One region of the Psychrosphaera sp. genome, then DNA from elsewhere that is predicted to be linked to it. Evidence: predicted binding sites of a transcription regulator. Region 1 holds the regulator's gene; the other holds the start of a gene.
What was found. Region 1 encodes LexA, which represses DNA repair genes until DNA is damaged. Its sites were predicted from a motif close to TACTGTATNNNNATACAGTA; they were not measured.
Positions count from the first base shown of each region.

Region 2: the regulator LexA is predicted to act here: its motif matches at 3,159-3,178, upstream of AC4E96_RS09375 (DNA topoisomerase III).

Region 1 covers NZ_CEYNSH010000015.1:37,485-45,410, reverse strand. The annotation lists gene AC4E96_RS06400 (DUF885 domain-containing protein) at 1-940, shown strand, start outside; gene AC4E96_RS06395 (potassium channel family protein) at 950-2,029, shown strand; gene tesB (acyl-CoA thioesterase II) at 2,038-2,910, shown strand; gene plsB (glycerol-3-phosphate 1-O-acyltransferase PlsB) at 3,075-5,507, opposite strand; gene lexA (transcriptional repressor LexA) at 5,649-6,266, shown strand; gene AC4E96_RS06375 (BLUF domain-containing protein) at 6,390-6,809, opposite strand; gene AC4E96_RS06370 (BLUF domain-containing protein) at 6,822-7,247, opposite strand; gene AC4E96_RS06365 (tetratricopeptide repeat protein) at 7,340-7,926, opposite strand, start outside.
Region 2 covers NZ_CEYNSH010000027.1:21,811-29,736, reverse strand. The annotation lists gene suhB (inositol-1-monophosphatase) at 1-40, shown strand, start outside; gene AC4E96_RS09380 (CHASE domain-containing protein) at 172-2,940, opposite strand; gene AC4E96_RS09375 (DNA topoisomerase III) at 3,220-5,208, shown strand; gene AC4E96_RS09370 (DUF3750 domain-containing protein) at 5,262-5,759, shown strand; gene AC4E96_RS09365 (HDOD domain-containing protein) at 5,934-7,163, shown strand; gene fdx (ISC system 2Fe-2S type ferredoxin) at 7,223-7,561, opposite strand; gene hscA (Fe-S protein assembly chaperone HscA) at 7,587-7,926, opposite strand, start outside.

The DNA.
Region 1 (7,926 bases):
AGAGTTTTATACGACGACCACGATGAAACCTGAGGAAATACATCAATTAGGTTTAGAAGAGGTCGCGCGAATTCGAAATGAAATGCAAAAAATCATCGATGAAGTTGGTTTTGAGGGCCGCTTTAGTGATTTCTTAACGTTTTTAAGAACCGATCCACAGTTTTATGCAACAACGGGTGAGGAGCTTTTAATAGAAGCGAGTTTTATTGCCAAAAAGATGGATGCACAACTTCCTAAGCTGTTTGAGACGTTACCTCGCACTCCATATGGTATTCAAGAAGTACCTGCTCATATTGCGCCTAAATACACAACTGGGCGATATGTTTCACCATCAAAAGACACGGATCCTGGTTACTATTGGGTAAACACCTATGCGCTCGAACGTCGTCCTTTGTATGAGCTTGAGGCGTTAACCCTGCACGAAGCGGTACCAGGCCATCACTTACAGATATCTCTCGCAAAAGAACTAACTGGACTACCTGAATATCGAACTGGCTACTATATTTCCGCTTTCGGAGAAGGTTGGGGCTTATACGCAGAGTGGCTCGGTTTGGAGGTCGGTTTTTATCAAAACCCTTATTCCAACTTTGGCCGATTGACCTATGAAATGTGGCGAGCGACTCGACTTGTGGTTGATACCGGCATGCACGTAATGGGATGGAGTCGTGAAAAAGCGGTTAACTTTATGATGGAAAACAGTGCGCTATCAGCGCACAATATTAACACTGAAGTCGACAGATATATTTCATGGCCCGCGCAAGCCCTGTCTTACAAAATTGGTGAAATAAAGATTAAAGCACTTCGTCGTCATGCTGAAACAGCCTTAGGAAATGACTTTGATGTAAGAGAATTTCATCACCAAGTTTTGAAAAATGGTGCAGTGCCACTTGCTCAGTTAGAGCGCCAAATTAATGAATATATCGAGCAAAAGAAAAAGTAATAGAAGGGAATAGAGTTGGTTTTTAATAAATTTACCCGCTATCTCTGGAAACAGTTTAGCCAAGTAACCTGGCCATCTTTGATTGCTTTGTTGCTGGCTCATGCCAGTGCCAGTTGGGTGTTACTTTGGTATGCAGGTGAACACGAATTACTGAGTGTTTACCAGTATTTATATTATTACGTCGTGACAACAAGTACCGTTGGTTATGGTGACTTAAGTCCAACAACAGAAGCAGGAAAATACATTGTAGCGATTGTTCAAATTCCTCTAGGCTTGGCCATTTTTGGTGCGTTTTTAGGGAAGTTAGGACAATCGGTCAGTAAGAGGTTAAGAAAAGTTATGACAGGCGAAAAAGACTTTAGTTATTTAGATACGCACATTTTGATTTTTGGTTGGCATGAGCGTCGAACGGGCAAAATTATCGAGCACATTCTTGGTGACAATAAACGCATGCAACGCAAAATTTTACTTTGTGTCGTTGAGGATATGGAGCATCCGTTCTATGACAACAGCATGGTCGAGTTTGCCAAATTAAAATCCTTTACCGACGATCAAGAACTAAAGCGTGTTGCAGCCCATGAAGCAGATCGCGTAATTGTCGACTGTATCAACGATGACATGACGTTCACCACAGCACTTAAACTGAGCCCTATGGTTGAAGAAGGCTGTCATATTACTGCGTATTTCGATGAAGAAGAAAAAGTTGAAATGCTAAACAAGTATACCCATAACGTGGAAGCAAACTCGTCAAAAGCCGCTGAAGTGCTGGTTCGCTCGATGCAAGACCCAGGTAGTAGCCGTCTGCAAGAGGAGCTGATGTCGACGTTAAAAGGTGATACACAGTTTTCAACTGAAGTCGCACCGGATGCACCGACTACCACTTTTGGCCAGTTATTCTATTATTTAAAGAAACACCATAATGCAATTTTACTCGCGGTTGCTCAAGACCGTGTTGGTATGGAAATGAAACTGAACCCTGATGATGATCATATTGTTCAGGCTGGTTTTGTGCTTCACTACGTTGCTAAACAGCGCATTATGACGCAGGAAATTGATTGGCAACAAGCCAGTCAACAAGACATAAAATAAGGTAAAGAATGAGTAAAGTACTCGACGACCTTCTAGGGTTGTTATCATTAGAGAAAATAGAAGAAGGTCTATTTAGAGGCCAAAGTCAAAACTTAGGTTTTGGGCGTGTGTTTGGCGGCCAAGTTATTGGTCAAGCGCTAAGTGCCGCTAAAGAAACCTTAGAGGACAGATACGTTCATTCTTTTCATAGCTACTTTTTACGTGAAGGGGATGATAAGAAGCCTATCGTTTATGATGTTGAAAATATTCGTGACGGCCGCTCATTTAGCACTCGTAGGGTGCGCGCGCTACAACATGGTAAGCCGATATTTTATTTGACTGCTTCATTCCAAACGGCTGAAGAAGGGTATGAACATCAGCCTGATATGCCTCAAGTTCCAGGTCCAGATGGACTTATTTCTGAGCACGAGTTCTTTCAACAAAACCTAGATCGCATTCCAGAGTTTCTACGCACTATCATCGCGGGTGAAAAGCCAATTGAAATTCGACACGTACAGGTGAATAACCCATTTGAGCCGGTAAAAATGCCTGCTAAGCGTCAGGTTTGGATTCGAGCGAATGGCACCTTACCAGACGATGGCCGTATTCATCGATACTTGCTCGCGTACGCATCGGACTTTAACTTTTTGCCGACTGCGTTATTCCCGCATGGTCGCAGTCATATCCAACGTGATATGCAGGTGGCAACGCTCGATCACTCTATGTGGTTCCATCGCCCATTTAGAATGGATGAATGGATCCTGTTTGATATGGAAAGCACTAGTGCAAGTGGTGGACGAGGCTTAGTTAGAGGCCAATTCTTTAATCAAAAAGGCGAATTGGTCGCTTCTGCAATGCAAGAAGGTGTGATCAGAGATCACAACGCGTTTCCAAGAAGCTGATAGCAAACATTGTACTACTCAAATCACCTATACTTGTGAACTGAGCTAAAATACCAAAAAGGCGCTTAAGCGCCTTTTTTATTGGTTGCGAATAGCCATTGCTTACTATTCATCATGCAGTCAAAGTTAACACTATTCAATGCCAACCTACTTCTCCATTACCTTTAGCCTAGAGAATGTAATGACTGCAATATATCTGAATCGAGCAATGAATTAACGTGTTCGCCAGTTAACTTTCCTTCATCAGTGAGATGCATTAAGCCAGCTTCGTCACTAGAGACATAATCTTGCTCTTTAATGGTGGTGACAAAGCCAGAAATAAGCTTCTTGTCGAAGTACTCAGGTGCTTTAATGTCATGAAGCGTTAAAAGGCGTTTAGCCAGCTTGAGACAGTCTCCTTCCAATTCAGCACGTTGAATCCCATGGACTTGCTGAATGCGGTTAAATGCCAGAGCATAACGTTGTAACGTGTCTTTCATGATGCGAGCTAACAGATTGAGCTGTAAGCCTCCCATACTACTGCGATCCTTAATAGTCAGCACGTCTTGCTCCGAAACAACCATATCTTGTTCAATAAAATACTCTAAGGTTTGAGAGACATAGTCATCGATGTCATCAATGGTGATGAACATTTCGTTTTTAAGTAACGGCAGAATTTGTTTTACTTTCTGGCTAATCGTTTCTACTGACGTGCTGGTGGCGTGAGTCAACTCTGCTGCAATAATTGCTGGAATAGCAAATAAATGAACAACATTATTGCGATAGTAACTCATCAGGATCGCATTTTTGTTGTCAAGCTTAATGATAGTCCCATATTCATCGCTATCTGAGTCGACTTTTTCAAGTAGAATGGCTTCATCTATTATTTGTGACGGTGTTTCTTCTGGTAACTTGATCAGTTTTGAATAAGGCACTTGTCTTTGTAAACCGATATAAAACTCAATCAAAGACTCCATTTCTACCCGAGGTAACGCATGGCTTTCAGAAGTAAGCAACGCTAAAGCTGATAGGTTGACGGTATTGAGTACCGCTGCATTGTTGATGGAGCCCATCACCTTGTTCGCTGTGTGATTAACCACTGGCGTTAACCAAGACGGCTTAACCACATCCGTTGCACTGATCTGTGAGCGCCACTCAGGTGCTTGCTCATTTAAGATTTCATTAAGGTTGATTGGCTCGCCAAAGTTAACATCACCATGCCCATAGTTTTTCAAGTTTTTAATAGCCTTAAAGACCCCAAAAACAGACTCTTTCTCTTTGTTTTTACCTTTTAGTTCTTTGAGGTAGGTGTTTACTTCCATTACGTGCTCATAGCCAATATAAACCGGTACTAAGGTAATAGGGCGATCAATACCACGTAACATAGACTGAATTGTCATCGCTAACATGCCGGTTTTAGGTGCTAACAATCGACCGGTTCTGGAGCGGCCACCTTCGGTGTAATATTTAACTGGGTAGCCTTTGGCAAATAACGTAGATAAATATTCTCTGAATACCGCTGAGTAAAGTTTGTTGCCTTTGAAGCTACGACGAAGGAAAAACGCACCAGCTTTTCTGAATAGCGGACCCGCTGGCCAGAAGTTTAGGTTGATGCCTGCTGCGATGTGAGGTGGAACCAGGCCTTCGTGATAAATCACGTAGGTGACTAATAAATAGTCCATGTGGCTGCGGTGACAAGGGACATAAACAATCTCATGGCCTTTTTGTGCCAAATCACGGAGCTTGTCTGCATTGTGGACACGAATGCCATTATAAATTTTATTCCAAACCCAAGTTAAAATACGTGACCCTAAGCGCACATAAGACTCGTTGTAGTCTCCTGCGATCTCATCCAATAATTTTTTGGCGTTCTCTTTGGCTTCTGCAAGTGAAATGTTCTTACTGTCCATCTCTTCTTGGAGTGCTTTCTTTAAAGCAGGGCTAGCCAACATACTATTAAAAAAGGCTTGTCGTTCCATGATTTTAGGACCGGTAGCGACGATACGTTGGCGTTCAAAGTGAATTCGTGCGACACGAAGTAGTTTGTGAGACGTCTCTTCAGAGGCACCAAAATCTGCAACCATCTTCTGAAGTGATACGGGCTTGCTAATTCGAACAAAACTATCCCGACCATAAAACAACACAATAAAGAACTTGCGAAGAGGTGAGGCTTGCAGTTTTTGGGTGATCAGATCTTTTATACTTGGCTTGCGGCTCTTGTCTTTTTCGACCCCTGGTGCTCTTCCCCATCGGATCATCACTGGGACGAACTGGATGTCTTCACCGGTTTCTTCAACGATTTTAAGCAAGTTTTCACCGAGTTTGGTGGTTTTAGCAATGTGACTTTCTTCATTTAAAAACATCGAGTCTACAGGCTTTACACCGAGTGTACGCTTGAGTTTATGTTCACCGAGTTCAATCGTTGAAAACGGCGACGGAAGGTTAAGCGTTTTTGCGGCTTGCTCCATGGCGAGCTTATCCGTGTAAGAGTCGGTAACCAATACATAAGAGATTGGTTTGTTTGAATCCAAACCACTGCTGTTTTGCTCGTCTGCGACCAATTGAGTGCGGATAAAAGGACGAGTTAACCAGTACATAATTGCGTTTATAAAAGACATAAATTCCCTGAAAAAACATAACTGCGACCGTCAATTTTAACAAAGAACGGACAAAAACCCATCTTTAACCACAATTTTATGTTGCACAATGTAAACGCCTGTATATACTGACAGTTATGTTACTGTATGGAAAAACAGATGATGCGACCATTAACGGCTAGACAAGCAGAAATATTAGAGTTAATTCGAGACACCATTTTGTCTACTGGCATGCCACCAACGCGAGCTGAAATTGCCAAGCAATTGGGTTTTCGTTCAGCAAATGCTGCAGAAGATCACCTTAAGGCGTTAGCCAAGAAAGGCTTCATCGAAATGTTGCCTGGCACCTCTCGTGGTATCCGCCTAACGGAAGAGTTAGATGAACAGGACTCAGGGTTACCGCTAGTAGGTAAAGTTGCAGCAGGTTCTCCAATTTTGGCAATGGAACATGTTGATCGCCATGTTAACGTTGATCCTTTAATGTTTTCTCCAAATGCTGACTTTTTACTTAGAGTAGAAGGTGAGAGTATGAAAGATATCGGCATTCTTGATGGTGACTTACTTGCAGTACACAAAACGCAAACAGCACGTGATGGTCAAGTTGTCGTTGCTCGAGTTGAAGATGATGTGACGGTGAAACGTCTAGAAAGAAAAGGCAGCCAAGTAATTCTTCACGCTGAAAACGAAGAGTTTTCGCCAATAGAAGTAGATTTGAATTACCAAGAGTTTGCCATCGAAGGGTTAGCGGTCGGCGTGATCCGAAATTCATCGTTGATGTAACCAGGACGAGCATTCTTACTTCAACAATTGTTACTTCAACAATAGTGGACTTGAGTGTAATTGCCTAAACACGCTTTGGCTGTTGCACTCGACTGTCTGCAATTTTAGTTCAGCTTTTATCGCTCAAATCTTTGTTTTAAAGAAGTTGAGCAGTTTTTTTATTCCAGGCACTCCATCAATTTTTTCTTTGTTTTTTACTGCTGTAAATATTTGCTTTAGCTCTGGAAACGCCGGAGTATCCCCAAAACTTAAATTAAACATCTGCATAGACCAGCGTTGGAAAAGGCGTTGAGTAGCCGGCTCAAAATGCAACAATTCTACTTGTGTATGTCGAGCATCTCGCTCTATTTTTTCAAATACCGCTAATAAGTCTTTTTTATCGCCTTCAAGAATCTGTAAAAATGCACCATCTCTGTACAATAAACTGCCCGTGATGTGTTTTTTCTCATTGTTTACCCTCGCTTCAACCAAAATATCCGCAAACCCTTCGGGCGTTAAACGTTCTGTTGCGTAACTTTTATATATCAATTGATACAAGTTCATGATTAACAGTGTCTATTTAGATAAATTCTGATCAAACTCTTTAAGCAGAAGCTTAGTTGTAACTTCTGCTTCTTCTCCTTTTTTTGAGATTAATTGAGTCATGAGGTTTTTCAGTAGTTCTTTTTGTTCGTGTTTACTATTGTCTAAGTTTAGAAAAGCCATTGACCACTTACCAAAACGCCTCTCGTCTAATGGTTCAAAAAGACACTTTCGGACATTGATGTGTCTATTATCATTTTCAATGGTGTCAAAAAGTTCTTGGATGGTATGCCTGTTTCCCTCTAAGACTTGTAAAATATGCTCATTATATTTAAGCATGATACCGGTAATATCCTTGTGCATATTGTTGAGTTTGGCATGCTCTAATAGCTGCTTAAACGCTTTAGGTACTAAAGGCTGAGGAAACTTACTCACATATACTAGTTGATACAGGTTCATGGGGACTCTCATTTATTATTGCTGAGAGTATAGCTCAGAAATAAAAAGCCGTGGTTTTACCACGGCTTAACTAAAGCTTGGAAGTTAGAATACTAAAGCATTGCGAGTTCCTGATAGCTTGTCTTTTCTCGTTCAACAAACTTAAGCCACTGTTTGGCCATGCGTTGAACCGACTTATGCTTTTTGGCTTCGCTCAATGCTTCAATTGATGATTCAAATTGCTTTAAGTTGAAATACGCCATTCCCAATGCCAAATACAAATTACCTGGGTTGGTTAGCTCGCCCTTTTCAAGTGCTTGGGTTGCTGCCGTAATGGTTTGTTCGTATAGACCTTGTTGCAACCGAATTTCCGCGATTTGTTGCAACGCATCACCTTTATCCGTGATTTGTGAAAGTGACTCAAACGCGTCAACTGCAAAATCGTATTCTTTGGCGGCTAACCAGGCCTGAGCGGTAAAAGTGAGGTTTTTTTCAGTTTTGGTGAGTTTCCCGCTCTCAAACGCGCTTGTCATCACTTCACCCGCTTTAAAAGGAATGCCGTTAAAGTAATACAGTTGAGCGAGATTTCTAAGTTGCGTGGGCTTAGTGATGTACCCTTGTAAATAAGCAGCTTCTAGAACAGCCAACTGTTTGTCTTCAGCACCTATCTCGCCATACATCCCGCCCAGTTGTACCCAGT
Region 2 (7,926 bases), on a different contig from region 1:
GATTCGCCCACATTTAAATGACGGTTTGCGTTCACTTTAATTTCAATTACGCAGTACTTACCTGAGAAGCAAAAAACCAGTGAAATTTATATTTCACTGGTTTTTTTTGTCTTATTCACCGGTTGTATAAGCCGACTTTTGAGTTACTAAGTCCTTTTTAAAACGCTGGCTTTATTTCTTTTGGCCCAGTGTTTCTAATACGACCTGCTCCAAGTCCTCTAATAAAAACGGCTTAGTAACGTAATGCCTAATTCCTAGCTTCGTTGCTCTTTCTCTATCTTCCTTACTCACGCTAGCACTAATGATCACAGTAGGCAGGTTTTCAAATTCTGGTTTACCCACCAAGTTCTCCAACATTGTAAAACCATCCATTACTGGCATGTGTAAATCAACAAACAGGATGTCAGGTAGCGTGCCACTGGTGAGAAGCTCTAGTCCTTCTTTGCCATTGTCTGCGACACTTGCCTTGATGTTAAGAAGCTCTAGCTGTTTATTGGCAATCATTTGATTGATCTTGTTGTCTTCGACAATTAACGCATTAAAGTTTTGTTCACGTATTTCCGCGAGATGGGCTTGTCGTCGCTCTGTGTCCAATTGGCTGTCTTCTTGGGTGTTTCCTTGCTGAGTAATATCCACAGGTATGTTCAAATTAAAACGCGTGCCTTTACCCACTTTACTATCAACAATAATTGTCCCTTTCATCAACTCTGTTAGCTGTTTTACAATGGCTAAGCCTAATCCAGTACCGCCGAAACGACGGGTGGTCGACTCATCAGCTTGAGTAAAAGACATAAATAAGTCTGAGATTTTGTCTTCTGGGATACCGATGCCTTGATCTTCAACGACAATACTTAGTTGTGCGGTATTTCCATCTTTTTTGAACAAGTTTACTGACAGCTTTACGCTGCCCTTGTGAGTAAACTTAATGGCATTATCAACCAAGTTCATCATGATTTGTTCGAGTCGGACTGAGTCACCGACCACATCAATATCATCCAGGCCTTGATGCTCGACTTCTAACACCACCCCTTTGGCACTGGCCTTTTCTGTTAATAAATTCTTGATGCTATTTACTGATTGAGATAAATCAAACGGTGTCTCTTCGAGTTTAATTTCACTTTCAGACACTTTAGAGAAGTCTAATACATTGTTAATTATGCCTAATAGTAGCTTTGAAGAGTCCAATATTTGATCAAAATACCCCTTTGCTTCTGGCAAATCATTGCTATTTTTACCTATCTGGGCAAAACCAATAATCGCGTTTAAGGGGGTTCGATACTCGTGACTCATGTTAGCTAAGAACTGACTTTTGGCCGCATTTGCTTTCATCAATTCGTCGTTCTTTTCGCTTAACTGACTTGTCTTTAACGCCACCTTTTTCTCTAGCATTTCACTCAAATTAGTCATGATAATGATAAAAATGACGCTAAATGTGCTTACACAGCAGCCAATAATAATGATCAACCAACTCGACCAATCGATAGAGTCCTGATCAAAAGCCGCACTACTTGCATATTCAACTTCAATTCGGGTATCAAAAAACGAAAATGTTTGTTTATGTTTATAAAGTGCGTTTTCTCGATAACCCGCATCAAAAAACGCAGTAGTGTTATCACCTTGAATATATTTAGTGCGGAACACAAACTGCTCTCTCATCTCATCGGTGTACAAGCTATAAACAAGCTGATCTAACTCCAGTACAGCCTCAAATAAACCAATGAGCTTAGAGACACGCATATTGCGTTCTTTGGGTACTTCACCGTCTTCATATATTGGATAATAAACAATAACAGCGTTAAAATTTTCTAAATCTTGAACCAAAGACAACTGAGGCGAGACAGCTTTAGTACCAGAATAGATGGCCTTATTCACTGTTATCCCAACCACATCGTGAGACGACACATCTAGCCCAACAGCCGTGCGATTGGGACCAAGTGGTTCGGTATATAAAATGGGAATATAGTACCTTTGATGCTCAGCAGGCTGAACCTTACCGCCAATGAGTTGCTTCAAGGTAAAGTTTGGGAAGTCTTCTTCAGCAATTCGCTGCTCGAACTGCCGACGCTCACTGCCATTTACTTTTGGTAGCCAAGCTAATGCTCTGATTTTTATATCTGGATTTAAAATGTTGTCAGTGAACTCTTTAAACTCTGCTCGGCTAACAAATTCACTCGCTCTAAACAAACCTTTCATACCGACTAACTGCTGAGAAATCGTGTTCTCAATAAGGTTAATTCGTTGCGAAAACTCAGTGGTATGGGTAACAAACGCTTCCATTCTAGACGTTTTATAGTGTTCACGAGAAAGCCCGAATATTGAGCTCACAAGTAAAAACAATATAGCGGCAGGAACAACAATTTTGAGTTTGTCTTTTTTCTGCAGGTAATAAGGGTTGTCAAATAGTGACAGCACAATCGGTAAAAAGAAAACGACACCAATTAAGTCGCCCACCCACCAAGTAAATGCAATAAACAATGAGTGGTAAAGTGGAATACCATTAATTAATGAAATAGCTGTACTACTAAAGGTAGCAGAAACCAAACAACCAACCGGCCCGGCAAGCAATAAAAAATGAACCACGCTCTTGAGATAAGTGTTATTGATAGGCTTCGCGACATATCTATCCAGTAGCCATTTGGTAAAGGCCATTTGTAAAACGGTACCAACCGCAATGAGCAACGGCAGTATTTGCTGTAGTGTTTCTTGTTCGAAGAATCCCTCTTTTGCGACCTGACCATTGGCAAGCAAAGCGCCTAAGAAGACTCCGACAAGCGCCATGCGACCAAATATTAGATAACTAGCAAGGCCAACACCAGCAGCAGGCCAAACGGCGCTGGCAAACCCTGGTGGGATTGCAAATAGCAAGCCTACTTTGGAAAATAAGTAATAGCTGACAAATGAAATCAGAATAACGACTGCAGAATTGGGTTTAAACCTCAACGTTTTATCCTTTGATTTTACATACATAAAGCACCGACACACAAAAGCGCCTGAATTATTATTATTGTTTTTGAATTAAGTATGTTGATTCGTTCAAATCAATAAACTCTAAATCTACCAGATAAGGATAGTCTGTCATTAAAATTTTTTGTGTAACTTCTTTCAAAGAGCTATTTTTTCCTAAATTAGTCAATATTTAATCAACTGCACCACAACTACACTGTTTATATAAACAGTTATTGGTTATGATAATCAAATCACTAGTTTTTGGAGCTCAAAGTGAGACTAATCATTGCCGAAAAACCCAGCATGGGCAGAGCGATTGCCGATGCCTTACCTAAGCCAGTCAAAAAACACGAAGGTTATATTGTCGCTGGAGATGGCACCCATGTGAGTTGGTGCATTGGTCATATCTTAGAGCAAGTCGAACCCGACGATTACGACCCAAAATACAAAAAGTGGAATTATGGTGATTTGCCGATTATTCCCGAAGCGTGGCAGCTCAAGCCCAAAGCTAAAACAAAGTCACAGTTATCGGTTTTGCGAAAACTCACCAAGCAAGCTAGCTCGATCGTTCACGCAGGCGACCCAGACCGTGAAGGACAATTATTAGTTGATGAAGTCCTACATTATTTAAAATTGCCAAAAACCAAACACCAACACACTCAGCGATTATTGGTCAGTGACTTAAATACGCCGGCCATAAAAAAAGCATTGGGGCAATTACAGGATAACAAGCTTTTTATGCCGCTTTCGGTGTCGGCATTGGCCCGTTCACGTTCGGACTGGTTGATAGGAATGAATCTAACTCGCGCTTTTACATTACTTGGCCAAAAGGCAAATTTTAATTCTGTTTTGTCTGTCGGTCGTGTTCAAACCCCTTTATTGGGCTTAGTGGTAAGGAGAGATCAAGAAATTGCCGACTTTGTGAGTAAAGACTATTACCAAGTCGATGCTCATGTCACACTCGATAGGCAATCCTCAAATACTAATTTCACAGCGAGGTGGCAACCAAGCGAGCATTGCGCCAACCATCTCGATGAAGAAGGCCGTGTCATCAATAAAAGTTTGGCGGAGCATGTTGTACGACAAATTTACCAGCAGGACGCTGTCGTCACTGAAGTAAAAAAAGAACGTAAAAAGCAACCAAGCCCTTTGCCATACAATTTATCGAGTTTGCAAATTGATGCAGCCAAAGCATTTAAACTGTCAGCTCAACAAGTACTTGATGCCTGTCAGACACTGTACGAACGTCACAAAGTTATTACTTATCCCCGCTCCGATTGTCGTTATCTACCAAAACAGCATCTAAACGACGCCCCCAAAATCATCGCTCATTTAGGTCAATCACCCAAACCTCATGTTGCGATGGTCGCCGGTAAGGCTAACGTAAATATAAAGAGCCGCGCTTGGAATGATAGTAAAGTAAGTGCTCACCATGCCATTATCCCTACCTTAAAAAGTGCCGCGAACCTTTCACTTTCATCTAGTGAAGCTAATGTGTATCAACTCATCGCCAAGCAGTACCTAGCCCAGTTTTTTGAAGCATATGAAAGCGATCACTCAAAAGTAGAATTAGAAATAAATAAAGGTAAGTTCATCGCCAAGTCAGTTCAAACCGCTAATGTCGGTTGGAAAATAATCTATGAGAAAACAGAGAAGTCTGACAACGCATTACCGCCACTTACGAAGGGCCAAACTTTATTTTGCCAACATGGTGAACTGTTATGTAAACAAACAGAACCGCCAGCCCACTTTACTGACGCGACGTTGTTAGGAGCGATGACAGGAATCGCTCGCTTTGTCCGAGACCCTAATATAAAAAAGATCTTGCGCGAAACCGACGGTTTAGGCACAGAAGCAACCCGAGCTGGTATGATTGAACTGTTGTTTAAACGAGGCTATTTGACCAGGCAAGGTAAAAGTATTCGTGCTACTGATGTTGGTGTCGCGTTAATAAAAGCATTACCTGAAGAAATCACGTTGCCCGACATGACCGCCGAATGGGAGATGCAACTTCAAGAAATATGTGACCAAAACTTAAACTACCAAGCTTTTATCAAAGATATCGAAAATAAGTTAACTCAGTTGGTAAGCGATTCAAAAGATGCAAAATTAGTTGGTCTACCTGAGAAACCTTTTAAACCAAAACGACGAGGCGCAAGTAAAAAGACCTATAATAGTTCTTATACAAAAGGTAAAAGCACCAAAGTACCGCCAGGCACTTCATCAAAGAAGAGTGCAAGGCCCAAAACTAAGAAAAAATAATGAATCGAGTAATATTAATGCGACTTCCGCTTTTTTTAACGTTATTAATAACAATGTTTCTCAGTGGCTGTACGTCACAAAAGTGGTATGAAACAAGTAGAGAGCCTGCAGGAATTGCAGCGCACCCAGACAAAGAGTCTGACGCAGTCATAGAGTTTTATGCCGCTGATGCGTTTAGTTGGAGAGGCTGGTTTGCCGTTCATACTTGGGTAGCCATTAAAGAGAAAAATGCGACAGAATACACTGTCTTTGAAGTCGTTGGCTGGCGGGTTAAGCGTGGACTTCCGGCACTAAAAGAATATAAAACAACAACGCCCGATCGTTATTGGTATGGCGCAAAACCAGAAAAGTTTTTGTCGCTCAAAGGAGATAAAGCTGAACAATTGATCCCTCAAGTGCTCAGTGCCGTTAAAGCCTACCCGTGGAAAAACGAATACACTTTATTTCCTGGTCCTAACTCTAATACTTTCCCTGCTTGGATCGGTCTACAAGTGCCTGAGCTTAATTTAGAAATGCCGTTTAGAGCTATCGGCAGTGGCTATGCTGAATGACTTTATTTATTGATGGTTGAAGGCCAAATTAATAATTTAATGTCATTATTGCGTTAGGCCTTTTACGACTAGTAATAAACAGCCGAAGAATCTTAACAGGTCCAATCCCCCGACTATACAAATCCCATTTTCTGGTCTAAACCTTTTTATTATAAATTGATTTAGATGAGAGATATGAACCAAGACCTTTTGAATGGACTGAACTTTGAACCCGAAGCCTTAGCTCAATTCCAGTCTGTCACTGAGGTCGTAAATAATCGGTTCAACCGTTGGTTGGTCAGCCGAAAAATTACCAACCCGCTGAGTTCGAACATCTTTGGCATGGAATCAGATATCATGGCCATTGATCAAAAAATCACTCAAGAAAAAAGCAATGAGCGAGAGCTCCTTGATATCGAACTTAAAGGGCAAGAGGCTCGAGTCAAAAAGCTTCAAGATCAAAAAGACCTACTGATTAAGGTCAATAAAATCTTTCAATCTAGGTTGTTTAAACGCCTACAAATCGAAACCAAAGACATAGATAAAGTCATCACAAAAAATCTAAAAGTGCCAGAGGAAATCAGCTTCCTTTATGAGGTGCTCTTTAGTGCTTCTGTCACCTATAATAAAATTTGGTCCGGTGTCTGTGCTATTCCAGGCTTAGAAGCGGACCTAACCCGTATGGTCAATGACGAAAGCTTTTGTAAAACCCTTGGCCGCCAGGCTCCCAAACAAGCTATTAAAGGCCGTGAAGCTGTTGGTTTTTTGGGAATCAATGGTGCCAAAGCGGTGATAACATTATTGTCGGTCCGGCGTAGGCTAAACCTCAAGACGACTCATTTTCCTCTGTCTAATGATAAGCTGTGGTCATTTGTTGTTACTGCGGGAAATGTTGCAAACCACCTTCTTAAACGCGCTGGGTATAGAGAGCCGATTCAAGGCTTTGTATTAGCAGGTGCAGCTATGCTTGGCCATATGGCCATTCTTAATATGTTTGATGATGTATTTAATCAAACTAAACATGATTTTATGGTGGATTTAAGAGACAAGAATGCCATGGACATGTACTTTGTTGCACCTGACGTAAAAGCCCACCCAGTTGTACTAGCAGAAGTCTTTGTTCAAAATGCAACGCACTTTAGCAGTCAGGTTATTAAAAGTATCAATTGGCAGCAACTACCGCATGTACGAGAAGCTTTAGTGCAAGAAAACCAACGAACTCCGATGACACAGCGTTCACTTTTTGGACAGGTCCTACGTCAAGCGATACACTTTTCAAAATTTATTATGCTCAAAGAAAGCAGACAGTTTAGTGCCGATCATACCCGGCCCTATCTCTACGGTGCTTATCTAGATAAAACAACAATTAATGACCTGCTCAAACACAACGTCAAACAGCTAGACTTACGTCAATTTATGGAATAAAAAAAGCCCATTCACTTGCGTAAATGGGCTTAATAAGACTTGTCCAAACCTATTGAAAACTAATGGTTCTCTTTTGCGTGGTTTAGGCTGTATTTTGGAATTTCAACGACGATATCTTCATCTTTGATAATTGCTTGGCAACTTAAGCGAGATTCGGCTTCTAGGCCCCAAGCTTTATCTAGCATGTCTTCTTCAAGCTCATCGGCTTCGTCCATCGAATCAAAACCTTCGCGAATAACAACGTGGCACGTCGTACATGCACATACTTTTTCACACGCATGCTCAATACCGATGTCGTTTTTAAGGGCTACGTTTAAAACCGATTCCCCTTTTTCGCCTTCTAATACCGCGCCATCTGGGCACAGCTCTTCATGCGGTAAAAATATAATCTGTGGCATATTAAATACTCTTTAATTCTCTGGGTTAGACATCACTGACAGACTGACCTGTCAGCGCTTGTTTTATGCTGTTTTCCATTCGTCTTGCCGCAAATGGCTGGCTGGTGTCATCAAGCGCTTTTATGTTTGCTTTGATGGCATCACCGTCTTCGTTTTGTGTCGCTGTACGCAGATTAGCAATCGCTTCGTTAATTTTAACACGCTCTGCATCAGGTAATAGCTCAGGGTTCTCTTCCATTGCCATTTCAATAGCTTCAATAATGCGAATCGCATCAACACGTTGTTCTGCTAACATTCTAGCTTGCATGTCTTCTTTCGCATTAGTCATTGATGCTTTGATCATCTCAGCAATTTCATTTTGCTCG